Regions from separate parts of the Ensifer sp. EB106-03-01-XG145 genome, predicted to be linked through region 2. Evidence: riboswitches for the same ligand, from Rfam matches in the RefSeq annotation. Region 2 holds a riboswitch; each other region holds the start of a gene.
The links. A riboswitch is a leader RNA that binds a small molecule or an ion and turns the genes downstream of it on or off. The one in region 2 is predicted to bind cobalamin.
Positions count from the first base shown of each region.

Region 1: another riboswitch for cobalamin. It lies ahead of AC3WWH_RS04180 (aromatic ring-hydroxylating oxygenase subunit alpha); the one in region 2 lies ahead of AC3WWH_RS28265 (DUF1636 family protein).
Region 3: another riboswitch for cobalamin. It lies ahead of bluB (5,6-dimethylbenzimidazole synthase); the one in region 2 lies ahead of AC3WWH_RS28265 (DUF1636 family protein).
Region 4: another riboswitch for cobalamin. It lies ahead of nrdH (glutaredoxin-like protein NrdH); the one in region 2 lies ahead of AC3WWH_RS28265 (DUF1636 family protein).

Region 1 is NZ_JBYTEC010000001.1:864,753-869,295, forward strand. It holds gene AC3WWH_RS04170 (L-threonylcarbamoyladenylate synthase) at 1-766, opposite strand, end outside; gene AC3WWH_RS04175 (DUF6656 family protein) at 846-1,445, opposite strand; cobalamin riboswitch at 1,759-1,967, shown strand; gene AC3WWH_RS04180 (aromatic ring-hydroxylating oxygenase subunit alpha) at 2,072-3,316, shown strand; gene AC3WWH_RS04185 (FAD-binding oxidoreductase) at 3,318-4,412, shown strand; gene AC3WWH_RS04190 (glycoside hydrolase family 25 protein) at 4,417-4,543, opposite strand, start outside.
Region 2 is NZ_JBYTEC010000018.1:51,696-56,238, forward strand. It holds gene aspT (aspartate-alanine antiporter) at 1-540, opposite strand, end outside; gene AC3WWH_RS28260 (DUF1330 domain-containing protein) at 1,061-1,354, opposite strand; cobalamin riboswitch at 1,570-1,785, shown strand; gene AC3WWH_RS28265 (DUF1636 family protein) at 1,891-2,304, shown strand; gene AC3WWH_RS28270 (ABC transporter ATP-binding protein) at 2,381-3,187, shown strand; gene AC3WWH_RS28275 (ABC transporter substrate-binding protein) at 3,184-4,137, shown strand; gene AC3WWH_RS28280 (FecCD family ABC transporter permease) at 4,141-4,543, shown strand, end outside.
Region 3 is NZ_JBYTEC010000010.1:83,036-87,578, reverse strand. It holds gene AC3WWH_RS22340 (helix-turn-helix transcriptional regulator) at 1-84, shown strand, start outside; gene AC3WWH_RS22335 (acyl-homoserine-lactone synthase) at 227-868, shown strand; gene AC3WWH_RS22330 (DUF2865 domain-containing protein) at 996-2,102, shown strand; gene bluB (5,6-dimethylbenzimidazole synthase) at 2,159-2,854, opposite strand; cobalamin riboswitch at 2,901-3,112, opposite strand; gene AC3WWH_RS22320 (SDR family oxidoreductase) at 3,254-4,066, opposite strand; gene AC3WWH_RS22315 (phytanoyl-CoA dioxygenase family protein) at 4,154-4,543, opposite strand, start outside.
Region 4 is NZ_JBYTEC010000002.1:307,959-312,501, reverse strand. It holds gene AC3WWH_RS10070 (LysR substrate-binding domain-containing protein) at 1-647, opposite strand, end outside; gene AC3WWH_RS10065 (hypothetical protein) at 778-1,089, shown strand; cobalamin riboswitch at 1,379-1,603, shown strand; gene nrdH (glutaredoxin-like protein NrdH) at 1,900-2,121, shown strand; gene nrdI (class Ib ribonucleoside-diphosphate reductase assembly flavoprotein NrdI) at 2,134-2,550, shown strand; gene nrdE (class 1b ribonucleoside-diphosphate reductase subunit alpha) at 2,520-4,543, shown strand, end outside.

The sequences.
Region 1 (4,543 bases), on a different contig from region 2:
CGCCGCCGTAGCGGATCAAGGCCTCGCCCGCACGCACATCGGCAACATCGAGCCTGACGGCCGCGCCGGGCGCGTAGTGGGAGGCCAGCATGCCCGGCGCCTCGATCGTTGCTCCCGCCGTTTCCGGTCGGATCACCGGACGATCGAGCAGGCGCTCGATTTCTGCGGCATCGAGGCCGCCGGGGCGGAGCAGCCGGATCTCGTCGCCATCGACCTTGATGATCGTGGACTCCAAGCCGATTTCGGCCGGGCCTGCGTCGAGGATCAGTTTCAGCTTTTCGCCGAGATCCGCATCGACATGGACCGCACTGGTCGGGCTGATCTTGCCCGAGGTGTTGGCGCTGGGCGCTGCGAGCGGCCGCCCGAAGCGGGCGATCACCCGGCGCGAAAAGCCGTCGGGCATGCGGATGCCAAGCGTGTCGAGGCCGGCCGAGGCCAGCGCATGCACGCTGCTATCGGGCCGCTGCGGCAAGATCAGCGTCAGGGGTCCGGGCCAGAAGGTTTCCGCCAGGCGTCGGGAAATCGGGTCGAAGCGCACATGGGCCTCGGCCATCGCCATGTCGGAGACATGCGAGATCAGCGGATTGAAGCGCGGCCGGCCCTTCATCTCGTAGATGCGGCTGATCGCATCGGGATTGGTGGCGTCGGCGGCAAGGCCATAGACGGTTTCGGTGGGAATCGCGACCGGTTCGCCTTCGGCAAGAACGGCGCAGGCGCGTTCGATCGCGCGGTCCGGTTCCCTGCCTGTGTCGATGATCTCTGCCATGCCGTTTCCTTTCCGACGCTTCCTTAACGGACGTGCCGGGAAAACAGAACGATTTTTTTGGGGGCGTTCGGTTGCTGCCTCAGAGACTGCGGATAATGCGGCGCAGCGCGGAGTCCCGGGCACCCAGCATCAGCACGTTCTTGAGAGCAACCTTGGGGTCGTCCGTGCGGAAGAGGAGCCCGTTGTCGCGGACGTTGCGGTTGATGACCATCTGTCCGTCTTCGGCGTTCGGCTCGATCGCGACCGCGAAATACATGCGGGAATAGCCGCTCTGGATACGGTCGAAGAAATGCGTCTCATCACCAAGGTCGCTGAAGAAATTGGCGAAGTAGAACGACCAGTTGATGTCCTTGGAAGGCGTGACCGCCGTCCGCGCCGCCGTCACATGGCAATAGCCGAGATGCGGCTTGCCGACGAGCGTGCGGTGAAAAATCAGCTTGGGAAACTGGATCGAGGCATGAAAGCCGTTGATCCGCTTGTGCGTCGTGTCACCGGCGGTCGCGAGCTTCTTGCCGGTCCTGTCCGCGACTTCTTCGTAGCTCAGATACCGTCGCTCGCTCGGCAGCCATTGCCGGCGGTTGATCCTGCCGGTGCGCAGAAACTCGGTGTGCACGGCCGTCTTCGGCATGACCGCCGGCGGCTTCTCGGCCGCAGCGTCGTAATATCTGAACTTTGCCATGATCGTCAGTGCGCCGTCTGCCTGCCGGACATCTTCGTCCGCCGGCAAGCCTAGTGGCTTATGGTTAATGAAGGATTTCCTTTCGTTCGCGGAAGATGCCCCTGCACATTCATGGGAATGTCGCAAACGGGCGAAGCCTTCCTGTGTCTGCGTCATGTCAGTCACAAAAGCCGGCATCTGCCCAATTTTTGATCTATCTATATGTTTATAAAGTGAAAAATTCTCGCATCCGTTTCCAAAAGGCGGTTTCGATCGTGTCGTCATTCTGGAATTGAATGTCGCTATCCGGCGCCTGCCGAGGCGCCTTCCGCGCTTACATATCCTTACTCAAGGTGTCGTCTTCCAAAGGGGAAGGCGGAGAATTGGGAAGCCGGTCAAATCCCGGCGCTGCCCCCGCAACGGTGGTGGAGCGAAAGCCTCGGCAAAAGGCCACTGGACGGTTTTCCGTCCGGGAAGGCGCCGGGCTGGTCCTTCGAAGGACGGCTCCTGAGCCCGGAAACCAGCCTTGACAGACATAACCGTAACGGGTTGCGGCGGGCAGCCGGATCGGAGCCTAAAACGCATGGGCGTGCGCCCATGCGGGTTCCTGTCCTGCCTCTCCGAAACATGGCGCATGAGGACAGGACATGGATACCAAGACCGATATGCTTCGCAAGCTGAAGGGCCGGCGTGACGGCTACAGCCTCGATCGGGCCTTCTACATCGACCCCGACTATTACCGGCAGGACCTGGAAAACATCTGGTATCGGGATTGGCTGTTCATCGGCCACGATTGCGAAATCCCGCGGGCCGGCAACTATTTCACCGTCCAGGTCGGCGACTATCCGGTCGTCATCACCCGCGATCGCCAGGGCACGATCCGCGCGCTCCACAACTCCTGCCGCCACCGCGGCTCCCGCGTCTGCACGCAGCACAAGGGCTCTTCGGCAAAGCTCGTCTGTCCCTATCATCAATGGACCTACGAGCTCGACGGCTCGCTGCTCTTCGCACGCCAGATGGGCGAAGACTTCGACAAGGCAGCCCACAGCCTGAAGCAGATCCATTGCGAAACGGTCGGCGGCTACATCTTCATCAACCTGTCGGAGACGCCGGCGGATTTCGCCGCCTTCCGCGAGCTGGCATTCCCCTACCTCGCGCCGCACCGGCTGGGAGAGACCAAGGTCGCCTTCGAAAGCACCATCATCGAAAAGGGCAACTGGAAGCTCGTCTGGGAGAACAACCGCGAGTGCTACCACTGCGCCGCCAATCACCCCGAACTCTGCCGGACCTATCCGGAAGCGCCGACCGCGACCGGGGTGCAGGGCGCCAAGGACGATCCGGTGATTGCCGCCCATTGGGCGAAGTGCGAGGCCGAGGGCCTGCCGAGCGAGTTCCGGATGTCGCCGACCGGCCAGTTCCGCGCCGCGCGCATGCCGCTGGTCGATAATGCCGAAAGCTACACCATGTCGGGTGCGCCCGCCGTAAAAAGGGCGCTGTCGGCCGATGTCAGGCAGAAGCAGATCGGCACGCTCCTGATGTTCCATTACCCCACGACCTGGAACCACGTGCTTTCGGATCACGCCATCACCTTCCGCGTGTTGCCGCTGGGGCCGGAACTCACGCAGGTGACAACGAAGTGGCTGGTCCACAAGGACGCGGTCGAAGGTGTCGACTACACGCTCGAGGATCTGACTCATGTCTGGACCGAGACCAACGACCAGGATCGCCAGATCGTCGAGGAAAATGCCTTCGGCATCCGCTCGCCGGCCTATGAGCCCGGTCCGTATTCGCCGGAGCACGAGGGTGGCGTGATGCAGTTCGTCGAATGGTACTGCAAGTTCATGGAGCAGCGCCTGCAGGGCGATGCGGCTCCGCTCTCAAAGGTCGCCTGACATGCAGATGGCGTCCTCCTTCCATCATTTCGACGAACTGCATGTCTGGATCGACCGGCAGCAGATGCTCGAATGCACATCGGCGGTTGTCGAAACCGCCGATGTCATGACCTTCACCTTCCGTGCGGAGAAGCCCGCCTGGTTTCGTTATCTGCCCGGCCAGTTCGTCACCCTCGAATTGCCGGTCGCCGACGAACCGGTCATGCGCACCTACACCCTGTCGTCGACGCCATCGCGACCGCTGTCAATTGCCGTCACGGTGAAGGCGCAGGCCGACAGCGTCGGCACCCGCTGGATGTTCGATCACCTGAAGCCGGGCATGAAGCTCCGGGCTTTTGGACCGCTCGGAGATTTCAGCTTCGTCCGTCATCCCGGCGAAAAGTACCTGTTTATCTCCGCCGGATCCGGCATCACCCCGATGATGTCGATGACGCGCTGGATGGCCGACTGCGTGCCGGAGACCGATGTCACCTTCATCTCCTGTGCTCGCCGGCCGGACGACCTTCTGTTTCGCTCGGAGCTCGAGGTTCTGGCGACACAGATGTCCGGGCTGAACCTCGGCTTCATCGTCGAGGGGCACGAGGCGCGTCACGGCTGGCATGGCCTGCGCGGCCGCATCGACGGTGCCAAGCTACCGTTGCTCGCTCCCGACTTCCAGGAGCGCACGGTGTTCTGCTGCGGTCCGGAACCGTTCATGCGCGGTGTGCGCGAGATGCTGAAGGCAGCCGGCTTCGACATGGCCCGCTATCACGAGGAGAGCTTCCAGCCGGCGGCAGCACCTGCCGCGGAAGAGATCGCCGTGCGCGCCGGTGCCGGCGATGATGGTGAGGTTCAGGCGGCCAAGGTCGCCTTCACCATGAGCGGCAAGGAGGTCGAGGCGAAACCCGGCCAAACGATCCTGCAGACGGCGCGTGCCAATGGTGTGAGGATCGGCGCTGCCTGCGAGGGCGGTATCTGCGGCACCTGCCGGGTGATGAAGGTCGCGGGCGAGGTCGAGATGAACCACAATGGCGGTATTCTCGATGACGAGATCGACGAGGGCTACATCCTCGCCTGCTGCTCGCGGCCGCTGGGAGATGTCCAGATCGAAGCCTGAAGGATCAGGGCGTGTTGCAGGGCGCAGGCTTGATTGCAACGCGCCGTAGCGTGTCGGCATTGGCAACTGCGCTGCCACAACCGCCCTGTGCCGCGTCATCGGCGGCGACCGCCACCTGTAGGGCGCGCTCG
Region 2 (4,543 bases):
GAGGATGATGGCAGAGCCGATCGTGCCCCAGATGTAGGTGACCGCATAGGCAATCGGAATCTGGTCGGCAAAGGTCTTGGCCTGCTCCGGCGTCAGCCCGAGCGAATTGATCTGGTCGGTCGCAACGCCGATCGCCGCCGAGATCGTCTGCGAGCCGGCATACATGCCGGCGCCGTAGCCAAGCGGAAGCCCAGCGATCAGCGCGCAGAGATAGGGAACGATGAGGCACAGCACCAGGACAGACAGCGCAAACGCGATCTGTTTCGGCCCATCGGTGCTCAAGCCGCGCACGAATTGCGGGCCGACACCGTAGCCGACGGCGAACAGGAAGATCAGGAACAAGGTGGACTTCAGATCACCGGAAACCTGGATGCCCAGCTGCCCGATGAGAACACCCGCCAGAAGCGTAGCGGTGACGTTTCCGAGATTGAACCCCGCGACCTTGATGGGCCCGATCAGGAAACCGATGCCGAGGGCGAGGAAGACGGCGACCGGCGGATAGGTCCGAAGCGTCTCGACGAAGAAGTCAATTGGATTCACTGCCATCCCCTGTAGAAAGTTGCGTTGCCATCACTTCATTTCGGGACTTGCGCGGCTAAGTTGATTTTATCGGTGGCTTGTCGATGCCCAATCCTAGCTTTGGCAATTGTCGCTTCGGCTGCTGATTTTCTCAACGGCCTTGGGGTTACGTGAGCGTAACGTACGTTAAATTTCTGGCTTTTGCGCCCAGTGGGGGCTGATGAGCGCTGCGCGGCATCGGTCCGAAAGCGTCGGGTCGGGCGGTCGTGCGAAGGCAAGTTCGGGAGGGCGGCGGCGCGCCGGTCCCGATGAAGGCACACGGTCCCACTACGGCGGATTTCGCCGGCTATTCAACTCTGGCGTTGTATTTTTATGTTATCGCATAACGGATGGACATGACGAAACGCCGCATGTCGATGGACCCGGAGCACATGCCCCGCAGTTGCTTCATCCGCGCGCCGCGAAGCTTGAAGTGACGGGGGCGCTCATCCGTTCGTTTCACGAGCAAGGCCGGCAATTGCGGCCAGTCTTGCGCTCCGCTTCAGATGGCGACGCCTTCGAGTGCTATGATCCGTGTCCTGGCACAGCGCTCACGGATCGTCTTCAGGCGCTGATACTCCGGTGATTGGTACCAGGAGAGCAAGGCTTGCATGTCCGGGAACTCGAGGATGACGAGCCGGTGCGGTTCCCAGTCGCCTTCAAGCACCCGGGTTGCGCCACCGCGGCCGAGATAACGCCCGCCATAGCGGGCCTCCGTCGCCGGCACCTCTCTTTTGTATTCCTCGAAGGTCGCTGCATCGGTGATATCGACATCGGCGATCAAATAGGCAGCCATGGCAGAGCTCCTTTCCCGACAAGCCAAGGAGCAAGGATACGCCGGTCGTCGCCGTCAGGCGAGGCTCTCGCCCGCAGCGGCCGGCAGGCTGCCTTAGGATCATTTCCTTGTTGATTGTTGTTATGTTATTTTATAACAGTCAGTGCATGACGAAACGCCGCATGTTGATAGATCCCGGCCGCCCGACCCCATCGGTTGTATCCGCTGCCGATTCATGCGAGGAAGAGCGCGATGGTGCTGCGTCCGCGACAATGCGGAAGCGGCTGAAAAGGGAACACGGAACGGACGACCCTGACGGGACCGAAACCGTGGCTGCCCCCGCAACTGTGAGCGGACAGCGCATTCACACCATGTCACTGGCCAAAGGCCGGGAAGACGTGGATGCGCCGCGACCCGCGAGCCAGGAGACCTGCCATCGAACCGATCAACCACAACGGACGGGGTGTTCCGATGGAAAAGAACTGGCTTTCGCGCGACGGTCATCCGTCATCCTGCCGCTTCGCCATCTCTTGCCGTCAGTCCGGCGGAGAGAGAAAATGGCTGAGCCGACTTCCCGACAGCATAAGATAACGGTCTGCACCGATTGCCGTTTTACCGGCGGCCCCTGCATGCCGGGCGCCGAGCTGATAAAGCGTCTTAACCGCAGCATTGCCGCCCTCGGCGCGCCGCTCGATCGTGATTTCTCGATTGCCGGCACGGTCTGCATGGCGGCATGCACGCGCCCCTGCACCATCGCCTTCCAGGCGACGGGCAAGGCGACCTATCTCTTTGGCGACATTTCGCCGGAAGAGGACATCGACGATCTCGTCCGTTTTGCCGCCACCTATGTGGAGCGCGGCGACGGCATGACGCGGGCTGCCGAACGGCCGCGCGGGCTGAAGGGCAAGACGCTCGCCCGCATCCCGGCGGCCATGCTCGTCTCCGAAGACGTTGCGGGCCATTTCCAATGAGCGCGACACGCATGCGCTCAAGCGCGTTTGGTGCGTCGGGGATGGACGCGTGGCGCTGCCGGGGTGGGATCAGACCATGACCTGCACCGCAACAGGAGCCGCCCTTCGCGTTAAGGGGCTTTGCTGGGGGCCGCGCCCGGGGCTGACCCTGGTCGACGACATGGACTTCGCGATCGAGGCGGGCAGCCGGCTTGCGATCCTCGGGCCGAACGGGGCCGGCAAGACCTCGCTCTTACGCTGCCTTTACCGGGCGGTGCAGCCGAATGCGGGCCGCATCGAGGTCGACGGCGTCGACCTGTGGTCGATTTCGGCGCGCGAAGCGGCGAAAACGATCGCCGTCGTGCTTCAGGAAATGCCCGGCGATTTTCCCTTCAGCGTGCGCGACGTGGTGATGATGGGCCGCATCCCGCAGCGGGAGGGGCTCAACGGCTGGACGGACACCGACCGCGAGCGGGTGCAGCATGCACTCTCCCATCTCGATCTCGCCCATCTGGCCGGCCGCCAGTTCTCGACGCTCTCGGGCGGCGAGAAACAGCGGGTGCTGATTGCCCGGGCGCTTGCCCAGGAGCCGCGCATCATCATCCTCGATGAGCCGACCAACCATCTCGACATCCGCCACCAGCTCGAAATCCTCGAGCTGTTGCAGACGTTGAAGCTGACGATCGTATCGACGCTGCACGACATCAATCTCGCCGCCGAATTCGCGACTGACGTGGCGATCGTGACGGCGGGGCGGCTCATCGCCTTTGGCACACCCGACGCGGTGCTGAGCCCGCGGGCGCTGTCCTCCGCCTTCGGTGTCACCGCCACCGCCCACAGCACCGCCGTTGCCGGCACCGCCCGTTTCTCCTTTTCACTTCCTCGACAGGGATCCATTTCATGAAGATCAACATTGCCTCCTCTGCCTTCCTGTTTCTCATCGCCACTGCTGTGCCGGCGCTCGCCTATCCGGTTACCGTCAAGAGCTGCAACCGCGAGGTGACCTTCGATGCTGCGCCGAAGCGGGCGATCGCCAACGACGTCAATCTGATCGAGATGATGCTGGCGCTGAAGCTGCAGGACCACATGGTCGGCTACACCGGCGTTTCCGGCTGGAAGACGCTGGATGAAAAGCTGCGCGAAGGTGTGAAGGAACTGCCGGAGCTTGCGGAAAAATATCCGACCAAGGAAGTGCTCCTCAACGCCGACGCCGATTTCTTCTTCGCCGGCTGGAACTACGGCATGAAGGTCGGCGGCGAGGTGACGCCCGAGACCTTGGCGCCGTTCAAGATCGGCGTCTATGAGCTGACCGAGTCCTGCATCCACGTCATGGCCAAAGAGAAGCCGACTATGGACGATACGTTCGTCGATCTTCTCAATCTCGGTCGCATCTTCGGCGTCGAGGATCGCGCCGAGGCGCTGGTCGACGGCTACCGCCGGCAACTGGCCGAAATCACCGAGGCAAATGCCGGCCGCGAAAAGCCGACCCGCGTCTTCGTCTATGATTCCGGCGAGGAAAAGCCTTTCACATCAGGCCGCTTCGGCATCCCGACGGCGATGATCGAGGCGGCCGGTGGCGCCAACATCATGGACGACGTCGACAAGAGCTGGGTGGAGGTCTCCTGGGAGCCGGTGATCGATCGCAATCCGGAGGTCGTGGTGATCGTCAACTACGGCGAGGTGAAAGCCGAGGACAAGATCGCCTTCATGAAGAACAATCCGGCCTTCGCCACTATCGATGCGGTGAAAAACGACCGCTTCGTGGTGCTCGATTATGTCGAGGCGACGCCGGGGCCGCGCAACATCGACGCCATCGCCCGGCTCGCCAAGGTCTTTCACGGCGAGGGCCTGTAACCGATGCTGGCTGAGGATACGTCGCCTGGTCCCGCTGCCGTTTCGCGGGTTGTTCCCGTTCGGGTGATCCGCGGCGGGGTCGGGGTGTTTGCGGCGTTGCTGCTGCTTCTCCTGACCGTGACCGCGGGCGTGTCGCTCGGCTCGGCGCCGATCCCGGTCACCACCGTCTGGTCGATCGTCGCAAGCAAGCTCGCGCCCGGCAGCGTCGAGGCCTTCTGGTCGGCGGGGCGCGAAAGCATCGTCTGGGACGTGCGCCTGCCGCGGGTCATGCTGGCGGGGCTTGTCGGCGCCGGATTGGCGCTGACAGGCGCCGTGCTGCAATCGGTCACGCGCAATCCGCTTGCCGATCCGCATCTGCTCGGCGTCTCCTCGGGCGGCGCGCTCGGGGCGATCGTCGCACTGCTCC
Region 3 (4,543 bases), on a different contig from region 2:
AATGCGAGGCGCAAGCTGAATGTCGTCTCCAACACGCAAGCGGTCGCCCAGGCCGTCCGCCATGCGCTGATCCCCACCGTTTGACGCAGCTCGCGCCAATGCCCTCCCAAAACCCCTCGAAATCTAGTGGGAAATATCGCTGATTTAAACTGTCACTACCGACAGTTACGCGACCGCCGCCAGCCTGACAGCATCCGCCCATCCCAAGACAAGGATGGAGAAAAAGATGATCAGGATCCTGAACGGAAAGACCCGAGCACAGCACCCGCAGGCCGTCGACGACATGTTCCGGCTGCGCAAGCGCGTCTTCCACGACTTCCTGAAGTGGGACGTTCAGACGGACGGCGCATGGGAAATCGACAACTACGACACGGCGAACCCGCTCTACGTGCTATCCTACGCTCCCGACGGCCGGCTGCGTGGCTCGCTGAGGCTGCTGCCGACGCTCGGCCCCAACATGCTGGACGATACCTTCCCGATCCTGCTCGGCGACAATCCGGAAATCCGCAGCGCCTCGGTGTGGGAATCGAGCCGCTTCTGCATCGAGCCCGAGATTTCGCAGGACCGCGCCTCCAATCAGGTGACGATCGCCGCCGCCGAGTTGATGTGCGGTGTCGGCGAACTCGGTCTCGCCTCCGGCATCAGCCACATCGTCACGGTCACCGACGTGTTCCTGGAGCGCATGTTCCGCCGCATGGGATGCCCGGGCGAGCGCATTGCCGAACCCCATCGCATCGGCTCGGTCTTCGCCGTTGCCGTCGCCTGGGAAGTGACTAACGACCTGCTTCAGCGCATGAAGGCCATTGCCGCCATCGAAGGCACCGTTCTCGAACGCCCGATGTCGCTCGAAACCGCCCGCGCCGCTTGAATGCCATCGCCGGCCGGAGCCGTTAACGCAAACCGCCGCTTGTCGTTGCACGATCACCGACAAGCTCTATGATGGAGGTGAAACAGGAATTGCCGCTGGCAGCCGCCCATATCAGAAGGCCGGCATCATGCGGCATCAGGAAGAGACTTCGCCCGTGTTCCCGCGCTTGAAACACGTCGCTGTGGTGCTTGTGCCGCTGGCCCTGGTCGGTGCCGATCCTTCGCTGGCATCGACCGTGTGCGACCGGCTGAATACCCGGCTTGCGCAACTGCCCGACATGGTCGCCACCACTGCGGATGCCCGGGACTATGCCAGCGCCATCTCACGACAGAATATCGAGCTGCGCCGGGCGAAGAACGACCGCCGCCGCGCGGGCTGCGGTGGCGGCAGCGTCGTCACCTTCGATGGCGGCGACCCCGACAGCTGCGGGGAGCTCGACAGCCTCATAGCCGAGATGGAAGACAATCTGCGCATGCTGAAGTCGGAGCGCGAGCAGATCGTCGCCGGCGGCAGCGAAGACAGTCGCCGCCGTATCCTTGCCGCGCTTGAAATCAACGGCTGCTACAGCGACAGCGAAGAATTCGCGAGCGTCGAGCCCGAAGAGCCCGAAACGCACCGCAACATCATTGCCGACCTGCCACCTGACGACGCCTACGGGCCGATGCTCGGGCATGGCGAAGACGGCTATGCGCCGCAGGATGGCTACTATCGCGGAACACTCAGGACCATGTGCGTGCGCACCTGCGACGGCGCTTTCTTCCCGATCTCCTCGGATGCGACGCCGGCCGACTTCCCGCGGGACGAACAGGCCTGCCGGGCGCGCTGTCCTGGCGCCGAAACCGAACTCTACTTCCACGATATCAACACGGAAGAGAGCGAACAGATGGTCTCGGCCGTGACCGGGTTACCCTATACCGAAATGCCCAATGCGTTCGCCTATCGCACACGCGGCATCAGCAAGCCCGGCATGTGCGGCTGCCAGATACCGCAGACTGCCGCAACCTCACCGAAAACGACCGGCACCAAGATCGGCGACGATCAGTCATCCATCGTCGTGATCGAAACCAAGAAGCCGGCGGACACCACGACCGCCACGGCGCCGGCCGAGGAGAGGCCTTACGACCGGTCCAAGAGCAAGGTGCGCGTCGTCGGTCCGACCTTCCTGCCGCAGGAAGAAACCTCGATCGACCTGAAGCACCCGAAGGGACCGGCCTATCAACCGGTCCAGAACTGAACCCGGCGCCGCCTTAAAGCGCGTCGCGATCGCTGCGCACTTTTGCGCGACGGGCTTTAGGAACTCTCGCTGCAGTTCCCCCAGCCTTCCTCAAACACCAGTTCTTCCAGCGGCAGGCGTTGCCGCCATCCCTTCACCGCCAGTTCGGGCTGCTGGTAAAGGCGATCGACATAACCGAGGCAGAGCCAGGCGACGATCTCGATATGATCGGGAATGCCGAGGATCGCCTTGATCTCCGCCTCGTGAAAGATACTGACCCAGCCGACGCCAACGCCTTCGGCTCGCGCCGCAAGCCACAGGTTCTGCACGGCACAGACCGTCGAATAGACATCCATCTGCGGATTGTGCGTCCGCCCGAGAACGACGGCGCCGCCGCGTGTGCGGTCGCAGGTGACGCAGATGCTGAGCGGTGCCTTGCGAATGCCTTCAAGCTTCAGCGAGCGGTATTTGGCCTGCTGCTCTGCCTCGAACATCAAGGCGGCCTCATCATTGGCGCGGTGAAACGCCTGCCAGACGCGCTCGCGCGTTTCTGCCCCCCGCACCAGTACGAAATTCCAGGGCTGCATGAAGCCAACCGACGGCGCGCTGTGCGCCGCGGCAAGCAGGCGTTTCACCAGATCGTCGGGAAGAGGCTCGGCCAAGAATTCGTCGCGCACGTCGCGGCGTGTTTCGATGGCGCGGTAGACGGCCTCCCGCTCGTCCGGCGAAAAGGCACCGGCAGCCGCAAGGCCGCCCTTCTGTTCAGTCAGCATCGTTCGATCCCCAACAATGCGAAAACCTCCCGCCGTCCGCGCGGGGTTCGGTCTATCTCGCCAGGCCGGTCTTCTGACTTCGGTTCAACCGGTCGCCTCACCTTCCCAGATCGATTGAGGATCCAGTGGCAAAGCCTTGAATCAATTCAAGGCACTTCTAGAGGCGACCGTCCCCGTCACAGCGTTGGGCACGTTCCGGAATGACACCGGATTCCCGATTCTCCCGCTCGCGCGGGCACCTGACGGCGTCATAAGGGCACAGCCGCCAAGGAAAGACAAGCGCCCGTCAGAGCGGGATGAGGAAAAGTGCGCGCGGTTTTCCGCCCGCATTCCGCTCTAACTTTTGAGGATCGATCACGTTTATGATTTTGGGTCGATCCGACCCAAAATCATCGTGATCTAGAGCGGCGCCACCGGATGCGGCGAACCGTCATAGCCGCCCCAGACCGACTGGTCGAAGCAGATCACCGATCCGGTCATCAGCCCGGATTCCGCGGAAGACAGATAGGCGCAGGCGCGCGCCACCTCCGCCGGATCGACGAGCCTGCCGAAGGGTTGGCTGGCGGCCGCCTTTTCGAGCCAATCCGCGGCAGCGCCGTGAAATTCGCGCTGGATGCGGTCCTCGCCTTCGGAAGCCATCCAGCCGATATTCAGGCCGTTGACGCGGATGCGGTTGCGCAGAAGCGCATAGGCAGTGTTCTTGGTCAGCGTCTCCAGAGCGCCTTTCGACGAGCAATAGGCCGCAATGAAGGGCTGCCCGGCCATTGCCGACATCGACCCGATATTGACGATGGTGCCTTCCGTTTGCTCACGCCGCATCACCTTCACCGTCTCCTGCATCAGGAAAAACGGCGCCCGCACGTTGATGGCGAACATGCGGTCGAACAGTTCCGGTGTCGTGTCGAGGATCGTGCCGCGATCGGTGATAGCGGCGGCATTGACCAGCGCATCGACCCGGCCGAACTCCGCATCGCAGGCGGCAACGACCTTGCGCGCGTCGTCAACCTTTTCAAGATCGGCCTCGACATAGACCACTTTCGCGCCGCTGGCCTTGCCGATTTCTTCGGCCTTCGCCTTTCCCTTTGCGGCGTTGCGCCCACAAATGACGATGCCTGCCGCACCGCGTTCGGCGAATAGGCCGGCGATCGTTGCGCCCAGCCCTTGCGTGCCGCCGGTGACGATGGCGATCTTGCCTTCCATTTGTCCGCTCATTGAAATTCCTCCCTCGGATGATCGTGTAAAACAGGTGCGGCCCCGGGCGAAACGCTCCGGGAGCCTGTCGGATGTGCTGTCGGACCGTCAGCTCAGCTTGCGCTTCGCCTGCGCGTCGAGTGCGGCCTGAAAATCCTGCTCGCTCGTTCCTGCGGTCAGTGCCTCGCGCATCAACTGCGCCTGGGTCTTCGGCGCCAGCCCGCCAAGCGGCGGGTCGCGGTCGAGATTGGTTGGGAAGGAATAGCCCTCGGCGCAGGACGCGATGGCATTGGCCGCTTCCGCATCGGTCAGCTTGCCCTTCGCCAGCAACGCCTTCAAGGCCGGGTAGAGCGTCGCGCTCATCGTCAGCCGATCGACCGTTTCCATCGCCCGGCCAAAGGCCGAGGACACCTGCAGCAGGTTCGCCACGCGGCGGATGTCGGTGGAGCGGTTGTTGCCGGCGGCGTGGAAGAGCGCCGGATTGAAGAAGACGACATC
Region 4 (4,543 bases), on a different contig from region 2:
TCCATCGCCTGAACGTCGAAGATCAGTTCGGTGCCGTTGCTCGCCGGTGGTTCCACGCCGGTTTCGATCATCCATCGCCGCCACCAGCTGGCGTTACCGAAGCGCCGTACGCGCAGAACGTCCGAGGGATGCTTGAGCTGGTGTTTCTCCATGAAAGACGGTGTGCAGACCGGCATGTAATCGATAGGGAAGAGCGGAAACACGTCGTTGCCGGGCCAGTCGCCGTTGCCGCTGCGCACCACGAGGTCGATCGCATCACGCTTGAAGTCGATCAGTTCGGTCGACATGTGCACCCGGATGCTGATGTTCGGATGGGCCGTCTGAAACGAGGCGAGCCGCTGACCGAGCCAGCTCGAGACGACGGTCGGTAGCACGGAAATGTGCAGGTGGTGCTCGGTCATGTCGGCGATCTCGGAAAACGCAGCCCCGAGAAGATCGATCGCCTCGGTCACCTTCGGCGCCAGTTGCCGCCCGGCCGCCGTCAGCCTCACCTCGCGCGGAAGACGAACGAAGAGCGGCGTGCCGATGCGCTCCTCCAAGATCCGGATCTGGTAGCTGACCGCCGCCTGCGTCATGCCGAGCTCGTCGGCGGCGCGGGTGAAGCTCAGATGTCTGGCGGCCGCTTCGAAGGCGCGCACGGCACTCATGGGAGGAATCTTGCTCATGGTTCTGAGATAAGCATTCTTTATGCCTGCATGCGAGAAATCGCTTTGCGCGAAGCAGCAAAAATCCTCACTTTTTTTCGCGAACACAACAGCAAAAACAAAGAGGATAGCAATGCTTAGCGCAGTGCGATCAACGATCCTTCATGCCCTGAACTGGGCCGGCAACGCACTCAACCCGACCATCGCCATCGATACGTTCAGCGAATTCCAGCTGAAGGATATCGGCCTCACGCGGGATCACGAGACCGTCCGGGCGCGCATCGACGATGGTGCCGATCCGTGGCATTGGCCGACGGACGGCAATCCGCGCAAGTCACCGCCCTCGCCGGAGCGGGATTGCGGCGACGCGCCGCAAATGGCAAGGGCTTCGCCTCGAGCCCAGCCCGGAGAAAACAAAGACGTAAGCATGTCGCTCTGCGATTGACGGAACGCAGAGGCAAGAGACAGCGCAGTTGTCGTGATCTGCCACCTGCCAGCCCGCGGACCGAATTCGAGAGCGATCCGGCGTGGCGTTTCTGAAAGCGGCGTGCCGGAGCCTCTTCGCAAGTGATCGGCAACGGAGCAAGCGCCGGGCTCGAAGCCGAGAAGCTCTCCACCCACAGGTTTCGCCGCATCCCGCGGTTTACTCCTTGTTATCCACACGGCGAAAGAAATCACCTTCTCTCCCCGGCTTCAGGCACCTCGAACCTATTGACGCAGATTTGCGATGAACTACTATATCTAGTGTTCGAGGTTCTCTCGATTCGCAGGGATTGAGAGCTAAGACGGGAATACGGTGCGTCGGCGAGTTTTCGCCAGGCTATGCCGTAGCTGCCCCCGCAACTGTAGACGGCGAGCGACTGTCCGGAATTGGACCACTGAGGCATGAGGCCTCGGGAAGGTCGGGATGGAAGCTGAGACCCGTGAGCCAGGAGACCTGCCTCGAGCAACAAACGTCCACGGGCGGGGTGTCCGGAGAGGTTGAGTTGCGTGCGGCAGGATGAGCCTGCCTGATCGTCTCGACATCTCCCCGGCAGCCTGTCGAAAGCTTCGGGGTGAAGTCATGTCCGCGTCATTGAAATTCTATCGCTCGCCAATCAAGAGGCGCGGTTTCCCGCGCAACTGACGAAGAGGCATGCCCGGGCGTCCAGATCCGAGCGAGCCACAGCCATGACAGCCCTGCATTTCGCCGGATCGCGGTTGCGTGTCCGTGCGCCTTCTCATGCTCTCATCCAGCCGACCAAACGAGGAAGAAATGAACGTTACCGTCTACAGCAAGCCCGCCTGCGTCCAATGCACCGCGACCTACCGGGCGCTCGATCGCCAGGGCGTCAACTACGAGATCATTGATATCTCCATCGACCAAGACGCGCTCGAAACGGTCAAGGGCCTCGGCTACATGCAGCTTCCCGTCGTCGTCGCCGGCCCCGAACACTGGGCGGGTTTTCGCCCCGACAAGATCAGCGCGCTTTCCTAGAGGAGACAGGCGGTGGGCCTGATCGTCTATTTTTCCAGCCGCTCGGAAAACACCCATCGCTTCGTCGAAAAGCTCGGCCTTCGCGCAGCGCGCATACCGCTCAAGGAAAGTAAGGCTTCACTTACGGTTTCCGAGCCCTTCGTGTTGGTCGTGCCCACCTATTGCGGCGACGACGGCCGGGGCGCCGTGCCGAAACAGGTGATCCGCTTCCTCAACGATGCGGGCAACCGCTCTCACATCCGCGGCGTGATTGCTGCGGGCAACAGCAATTTCGGCGCGACCTACGGGATCGCCGGCGACGTCATCGCGGCCAAGTGCCGGGTGCCCTACCTCTACCGGTTCGAGCTGCTCGGAACCGAGGAGGACGTCGCCAATGTCAGAAACGGGATGGAACGATTTTGGACGTCTCAACACTCGAACGCCCCCTGAAGGCGACGGAAGCAGCGCTCGACTATCATGCGCTGAACGCGATGCTGAACCTCTATGATGAAGAGGGGCGCATCCAGCTCGACAAGGACCGGCTGGCGGCGAAGCAGTACTTCCTCCAGCACGTCAACCAGAACACCGTCTTCTTCCATAACCTCAGGGAGAAGCTCGATTATCTGGTGACCGAGGGCTACTACGAACAGCAGGTGCTGGATCAGTATTCCTTCAACTTCGTCCGCGACCTCTACGACCACGCTTACGGGAAGAAGTTCCGCTTCCCGACTTTCCTCGGCGCGTTCAAATACTACACGTCCTATACGCTGAAGACCTTTGACGGAAAGCGCTACCTGGAGCGCTACGAAGACCGCGTCTGTATGGTGGCGATGACGCTGGCGCGCGGGAACGAACAGCTTGCCCGCGATCTCGTCGACGAGATCATTTCCGGCCGTTTCCAGCCGGCGACGCCGACCTTCCTCAATGCCGGCAAAAAGCAACGCGGCGAGCTCGTCTCCTGCTTCTTGCTTAGGGTCGAGGACAATATGGAAAGCATCGGCCGCGCGATTAATTCCGCGTTGCAGCTCTCCAAGCGCGGCGGCGGCGTGGCGCTGTCGCTCACCAACATCAGAGAGATGGGCGCACCGATCAAGCAGATCGAAAACCAGTCCTCCGGCATCATCCCGGTGATGAAGCTCTTGGAAGACAGCTTCTCCTATGCCAACCAGCTTGGCGCCCGCCAGGGAGCAGGTGCTGTCTATCTGCATGCCCACCACCCGGATATCATGCGCTTCCTCGATACCAAGCGGGAAAATGCCGACGAGAAGATCCGTATCAAGACGCTGTCGCTCGGCGTCGTCATCCCGGACATCACCTTCGAGCTCGCCCGCAACAACGAGGACATGTATCTGTTCTCGCCCTATGACGTGGAGCGCGTCTACGGCGTGCCGCTGACCGAAATTTCGGTGACGGAGAAGTACCGCGAGATGGTCGAGGATGCTCGTATCCGCAAGCGGAAGATCAAGGCGCGCGATTTCTTCCAGATCATTGCCGAAATCCAGTTCGAGAGCGGATACCCCTACATCATGTTCGAGGACACGGTGAACCGGGCGAACCCGATCGCCGGGCGCATCACCATGAGCAACCTCTGCTCGGAAATCCTGCAGGTGAGCGAGGCGAGCGAATTCAACGACGACCTCTCCTACGCAAAGATGGGCAAGGATATCTCTTGTAATCTAGGCTCGCTGAACATTGCCGCGGCGATGGACAGTCCGGATTTCGGCCAGACGATCGAGACCTCGATCCGCGCGCTCACCGCCGTCTCCGAAATGAGCCACATCTCTTCCGTGCCTTCGATCGAGAAGGGCAATGACGACAGCCATGCGATCGGCCTTGGCCAGATGAACCTGCACGGCTACCTCGCCCGCGAGCGCGTCTTCTACGGCTCCGAGGAAGGCATCGATTTCACCAACATCTATTTCTACACGGTGACCTATCACGCCATCCGCGCATCCAACCGGCTGGCGGTCGAGAAGGGCGTGACCTTCAAGGGCTTCGAGAACTCGAAATATGCGTCCGGCGAATATTTCGACAAATACACCGGGGCCAAATGGTTGCCAGCGACCGAAAAGGTAAAGGCCCTGTTCGAAGCGGCCGGCATTTCCATCCCGACGCAGGAAGACTGGCTGGAACTGAAGCAGGCGGTCATGCAAGGTGGTCTCTACAACCAGAACCTCCAGGCGGTGCCGCCGACGGGCTCGATCTCCTACATCAACCACTCGACCTCCTCTATCCACCCGATCGTCTCGAAGATCGAGATCCGCAAGGAAGGCAAGATTGGCCGCGTCTACTATCCGGCCGCCTTCATGACCAACGACAACCTCGAATATTACCAGGACGCCTACGAGATCGGGCCGGAGAAGATCATCGACACCTATGCGGCTGCGACCCAGCATGTCGATCAGGGCCTGTCGCTGACCCTGTTCTTCCGCGACACGGCGAC